2 regions of the Haloimpatiens massiliensis genome follow, and region 2 is predicted to be linked to the other one. Evidence: riboswitches for the same ligand, from Rfam matches in the RefSeq annotation. Region 2 holds a riboswitch; the other holds the start of a gene.
The links. A riboswitch is a leader RNA that binds a small molecule or an ion and turns the genes downstream of it on or off. The one in region 2 is predicted to bind S-adenosylmethionine.
Positions count from the first base shown of each region.

Region 1: another riboswitch for S-adenosylmethionine. It lies ahead of C1715_RS10280 (O-acetylhomoserine aminocarboxypropyltransferase/cysteine synthase family protein); the one in region 2 lies ahead of C1715_RS03485 (methionine ABC transporter ATP-binding protein).

Region 1 is NZ_LT854640.1:448,311-451,731, reverse strand. Features, by position in the region: gene C1715_RS10285 (homoserine O-acetyltransferase/O-succinyltransferase family protein) at 1-649, opposite strand, end outside; gene C1715_RS10280 (O-acetylhomoserine aminocarboxypropyltransferase/cysteine synthase family protein) at 651-1,931, opposite strand; SAM riboswitch class I at 2,069-2,174, opposite strand; gene C1715_RS10275 (DEAD/DEAH box helicase) at 2,551-3,421, shown strand, end outside.
Region 2 is NZ_LT854637.1:62,959-66,379, reverse strand. Features, by position in the region: gene C1715_RS03495 (MetQ/NlpA family ABC transporter substrate-binding protein) at 1-411, opposite strand, end outside; gene C1715_RS03490 (methionine ABC transporter permease) at 505-1,146, opposite strand; gene C1715_RS03485 (methionine ABC transporter ATP-binding protein) at 1,147-2,103, opposite strand; SAM riboswitch class I at 2,240-2,343, opposite strand; SAM riboswitch class I at 2,479-2,583, opposite strand; gene C1715_RS03480 (tRNA 2-thiocytidine biosynthesis TtcA family protein) at 2,852-3,421, shown strand, end outside.

The DNA of each region.
Region 1 (3,421 bases), on a different contig from region 2:
AAAGCTCACCTACTTCTTGAGAGTACAAAAGTATTTTAAGATTATGATTATTTTTTAAATCCTCCTTTAAAATCCTACTATATCTGGAATGAGGGCAGTTTACAGGAAAATTTAGATTTTCTAAAATTCTCTCTTCCCTAAGCTTATAATGTTTGTATATGCCAAAAGTCTTTTTATTCATAACATAATTTCTAATACCATAATAATGATACATTGCAGCTTGAGCTGCCCAGCATATAAAGAAAGAGGTTTTTACATTTTCCTCAATAAAATTAAATATATCTTGAAGCTCCCTCCAGTAACTTACATGTTCAAAAGGCAATTTTTCTAGAGGTGCTCCAGTTATAATTGTTCCATCTAACTTTTTATTCTTAATATCCTCAAGCGTTTCATAATTATTTTTTAAATATGACATTGAACTATTCTTACAACTATGATTTATAATTCTTAAAAACCTCAAATGTACTGATTTATTTATAGAATTAAATAATTTTAAAAACTGTGCTTCCGTTTCCTGTTTATTTGGCATTAAATTTAAAATTCCTATGCTTTTTAAATTCTCAGTTCTCTTCAACCCTAGTGAGTAGTCTATACTGCCCTTTTCTAAAAGCTTTAATCCTTCAAAAGGCTTATTTAAGTATATTGTCATATTAACTTATATAATTAAGAGCTTGTCTAAAGTCCTTAATTATATCCTCTATATTTTCAATGCCCACAGAAACTCTTATCATTTCAGGGGATACTCCTGCATTAATCTGTTCCTCTACAGATAATTGCCTATGAGTTGTACTTGCAGGGTGAAGCACAGAAGATCTAACATCACCTATATGAATTACTAAAGCTACTAATTTTAATTTTTTAATAAACTCCTTTATATCTTCTTTAGACCCTTTAATTCCAAAAGTCAACATACCTGAAGCTCCATTTCTCAAGTATTTGTTGCTCCTTTGAAAGTTTATATTATCCTCCAACCTAGGATAGTTTACCCATGAAATTTTAGGATGCTTTTGAAGCCATTTTGCTAATTTCAATGCATTTTCGCTATGGGCCTTCATCCTTAAATGAAGAGTCTCTAAACCCAAATTGGTTAAAAAAGCGTTAAAAGGAGACATAATATTTCCTATATCTCTTAATAATTTAACTCTAAGCTTTGTTATATACGCCTTTTCTTTAAAAGCTTCTACGTACTTTAACCCATGATAACTTAAATCTTTTTCTACCATTGATAGAAATTTGCCATTATCCCAATTAAAATTTCCTCCATCAATAATTATTCCTCCAACTGATGTAGCGTGCCCATCAGCATATTTAGTGGTGGAATGTATTACTATATTTGCTCCAAGCTTCAAAGGATTGCAATGATACGGTGTTGCAATAGTATTGTCTACTATAAAAGGTATATTTGATTTTCTAGCTATAGATGAAAACTTCTCAAAATCAAGAATATTAAGACCTGGATTTCCAATGGTTTCTCCAAAAATTAATTTAGTATTGTTCTTTATAGAACATAAAATTTCTTCCCCTGAAGCCTCTGGATTTACAAAAGTAGTATGGATTCCTAATTCCCTTAAGGTAACATTTAAAAGATTGAAGGTTCCACCATATAAAGTAGATGCTGCTAATATATGATCTCCTGCTTTACATATATTTAATACAGCTAGTAACGTAGCTGATTGGCCCGAAGATGTGGCAACTGCACCAACACCTCCTTCAAGTAATGAAAACTTTTCTTCCAAGGCTGCTACTGTCGGATTGCTTATCCTAGAGTACATATGACCTTCTTTACTTAAGTCAAATAACTCACCTACATAATCTGGATTATTGTAGTAATAGGTGGTATTTTGAACAATAGGTAATATCCTTGGCTCTCCTACTTTAGGCTTATAGCCTTCCTGAATACATAATGTTTCAAATGACAATTTTTTTGACATAAAAAAACCCCCTTTAAAATAATTAAGGAAGTCTTCTAACAAGTAGCAACATTAATGATTTAAAACCTTTTATGGAAATAAAAAAGCTATTTTCCATAAAAGATAGAAAATAGCACAATAACAATATTTTCAGCTATCTCTTATCTATCAGGATTTCCTGCAGGATTTAGCACAATTCCAGCCATTTAGGCCAGCTGTTGCCAGGTTTCATAGGGCCAGTCCCTCCACCATTCTTGATAAAAGACTAATTATTAAATTATATATAATATATACTATACTTAATATTCTGTCAATATACTTTTTTTATTTTTTAATTGATAACTTTACATATATAAGTTATCGCTTGATAATTTTTCCCAAGAAATCATCCCAGTGTATACTTCATAATAAGTATACAGATATCAATCAAGTATACTTTATCTCACTTTTTATTATACTAAAAGTATGATATACTTAGCTAGTTTATATAAAACAAAGCTCAGCTAAAATAGAATTTTTATTCTGCTGAAATATGAATCTCACGTCACATATCAACTAAAAATAATATTACAGCTATTATTCATTGGATAAATATTTATATAAATACAAAATACACTTGAAAGTTGAAAGGTAGATTATTATGATAAATTTTAAAAAACTAGGTCTTAGTGATGATGTACTAAGCATACTTAAAGCTCAAAGAATTAGTGAACCAACACCAATTCAAGAACAAAGTATCTTGCTAATAAATAATGGTCATGATGTTATAGCGGAAGCTCAAACTGGAACTGGAAAAACCCTTGCATTTCTACTGCCAATGTTTGAAAATATGTCTCCTAACATAGACACAATTCAAGGTTTAATAGTAACACCAACAAGGGAACTTGCCATACAAATAACTCAAGAAGCTATGAAATTAAAAGAAGCTAAGGATTTAAATATATTAGCTGTATATGGTGGTAAAGATATAGGCTCTCAACTAAAAAAGCTTAAAGGTAATATTCACTTGGTAATCGCAACTCCTGGTAGACTTTTAGATCACCTTAACAGAAACACAATTAATCTTGACCATTTGAAAACATTAGTATTGGATGAGGCTGACCAAATGCTCCTTATGGGATTTAAAAATGAAGTCCGCTCCATTATAAGTCATACACCAAATAACCGTCAGACCCTATGTTTTTCAGCCACAATGAACTCTGAAGTTAAAAAACTTGCCTATAAAAATATGCATGATCCAAAACTAGTTATGGTAGAAAAAAAGGAAGTAACTCTTGAAAATATCAAACAATTTCTAATAGAGACCACTGATAGAAGGAAACAAGAAGACTTGTGTAAAATTTTAGATGAGGAAAATCCATTTATGGCTATTATCTTTTGTAGAACCAAAAGAAGAGTTGATAATCTTGAGGAAGATCTTTATCAAAAGGGCTATAACTGTAAAAAACTCCATGGTGGTATATCTCAAGCAAAGCGTGAAAAAGTAATGAAAGCCTTTAAAAATTTAGAGA
Region 2 (3,421 bases):
ACCATCTTTTATATCTTTTATGTCCTTTAATTTCTTTGAGTATACTCCCATAGGCTCAATATGAACTTTTACAGTATAGTCTAAGTCTAATTTTTTTTCTTTTACAGTCTTATTTAAAAATGGAACATGTTGAAAGAAATTAGCATCTAATTGACCTTCTGCAAGGGCTATGTTAGGTGTTTGATAATCTGTGAACTCTACTATTTTTATAGTGTACCCTTCTTTTTTAATTAATTCCCCAGCCTTTTCTAATATTTCTCTATGAGGCACTGGTGATGCTCCCACTACTATTTCTTTCTTATCCTTATCCCCCTCTGTACTCTTTTTGTCTCCTTCTGCTTTTGCCCCACAACCTATTATTGCTGTGCTTAGAAATAAAACTCCTAGCAATGCACATATTTTCTTTTTCATTTTAAAATTCCTCCTTTTAATTTATCTAAAACTTAGTATTTATAAACTCTCCTTTAGCTTGCTACACTGAAACTGGAAATTCTTAACTAAAATTTATTTACTTAATCTTTTATATGCAATATCTCCAATCCCTTGAATTAACTGCACAAGAATCACTAATATTATTATGGTATATACCATTACTTGGGTATCAAACCTATAGTAACCGTATTTAATAGCTACATCACCTAATCCACCAGCTCCTACAACTCCTGCCATAGCTGAATAACCAATTAAATTTATTACAGTTAAAGTTATTCCTCGAACCATTGATGGAAAAGCTTCTGGAAATATTACCTTAATTAATATTTGAAAAGTATTAGCTCCAAAAGACTTAGCTGCTTCTATAAGCCCATGTTCTACTTCCTTTAAAGAAGATTCCATGACCCTTGCTGCAAAGGGAAATGCTCCTATAGTGAGTGGCACCACTGCTGCTGTTCTACCTATGCTTTTACCCACTATAACTTTAGTAAGAGGAATAACTGCTATCATAAGTATTATGAATGGAAAAGATCTTAATATATTTATAAATCCATCTACTATGCGATAAATAAATTTATTAGGTTTAAGCCCTTTCTCATCAGTTACAACTAAAACAACTCCAAATATTAGTCCGATTAGAAGTGTAAAAGCCGTAGAATAGCCTACCATATAAATTGTGTCTTTTAATGCTGGAATAAAAACCTCATTAATCAATTAAACCACTTCCCATCTTATATTTTTTGAATCTAGATAACCGCATATATCTTGCTTATGTTCTTTGTTTACATTTATAATTAAGCTTCCTAAAACTTCTTGTCTAAAGTTTTCTAGCTTTCCCCATACTATAGAAAAATCTATCTGAAGTTCTCTAGCCATGGAAGTAATTATTGATTGATTACTTACTTCAGAAGGGAAGAAGATCTTTATATTAAATCCATGCTCTGGCAAAAGCTCGTCCCCACATAATAGATCTCTTAATTCTCCTTCTGGGGTTAGAAACAGTTCCTTAACTAGTCCAGAATCCTTAATTTTTCCATCCTTCATAAGCACTATTCTATTACATACTTGCTTTATAACTTCCATCTGATGTGTAACTATAATTACTGTTATGGCAAGCTTCTCACTTATTTCTTTTATAAGATTTAATATTGAGTTTGTAGTTTGAGGATCTAATGCTGATGTAGCCTCATCACATAATAATATCTTTGGTTCTAAAGCCAGTGCTCTGGCAATAGCTACTCTCTGTTTTTGTCCACCACTTAACTGATTAGGCTTGCTTTTAGCTTTATTTTCAAGACCTACAAGTTTTAAAAATTCTTTAACTTTTTTATCAATATATACCTTGTCTTTCTTCCACACCTTAAGTGGAAGGGCCACATTGTCATATACATTCTTAGAATTCAATAAATTAAAATTTTGAAATATCATGCCCATATTTTTTCTTAAATCTCTCATTTTTTTGCCGCTTAAATTTGTTACTTCCGCCCCCATTACTCTAATACTACCTTGCTCATAGCGCTCTAGCCCATTTAGACATCTAAGCAAAGTAGACTTTCCAGCTCCACTGTGCCCTATAATTCCAAAAATTTCACCTTTATTTACACTTAAGCTTACATTCTTAAGGACTTTAGCATTTCCAAAGCTCTTATTTACATTAACAACCTCTATAATACTTGAATTTGAATAACTATTTTCCATTCTTCTACCTCCTTAAGGCTTAACCCTGAATTTAAAAACTTAATTATTATTTCCAAAGAAATATTTCATATATAAGAAAAGACCCGAGAATATCTCGAGCCTTGAAATATCCTCATCTTTCGGCAATGCCGCTGGATTTAGCACCTTTACTGCTTTTTACAGTATGGTTGCTGAGCTTCATAGGGCCAGTCCCTCCACATCTCTTGATAAGTTCTCTATTAAATTTTTTAAAAACTTTGCTAACAATTTTCAGATTTCTCGTCACTGTTTTCAATAATAATTCTATGAACTAACTACTTATAAAAAATTAAAAGCCTGAGGATATCCTCAGGCTAAACCTTCACTGTATCCTCATCTTTCGGCAATTGCCGCTGGATTTAGCACCTTTATTGCTTTTTGCAATATGGTTGCTGAGCTTCATAGGGCCAGTCCCTCCGCATCTCTTGATAAGATATAATATTTATTTTTAAATCGTTATTTAAGATTATATTAGCTTTTTTTTATAATGTCAACATATTTTTTGCGTTAAAAGTGAATTTTATAATTAAACATATAATAATATTTTCATCGTTCGTGTAATTGCCTAAATATGTATCCAGTGCTATAATCACTTATTGCGTAGTGGAATCACTGGTTTTATTACCAGTAATAATTCCTAATCTATAAAAGACTTTTTGTGTTAAAATTGAAATAATGTTTTATGAAAAGTGAGGTGTTTTTTATGAGTAATGTTGCAGGCAGTGGCTGTGAAATATTAGTACCCTTTAATGAAAGAAAGCCTCTTAAGGAAATTGAGAGAAGTCTAGTAAAAACCTATAGAAAAAATATATGGTCCAAATTTATTAAAGCCATAAAGGATTATAAATTAGTAGAAGATGGAGATAAAATAGCTGTAGCCATTTCCGGTGGAAAAGACAGTTTATTAATGGCTAAACTATTTCAAGAACTTCAACGTCATGGCCAAATGAAATTTGATTTGGAATTTATAGCTATGGACCCCGGTTATCATGAGGATATAAAAAAATTACTAATAGACAACTGTGAGTATTTAAATATTCCTATTAACATATTTGAATCTGGTATATTTGAAATAGTAGATAATATAGCACAAGACTATCCTTGTTATATGTGTGCAAGAATGCGCAGAGGGGCATTATATTCAAAAGCACAAGAATTAGGATGTAACAAACTAGCTCTTGGGCATCATTTTGATGATGTTATAGAAACAACCTTATTAAATGTATTGTATTCTGGAAATTTTAAAACCATGCTTCCAAAATTAAAATCTTCC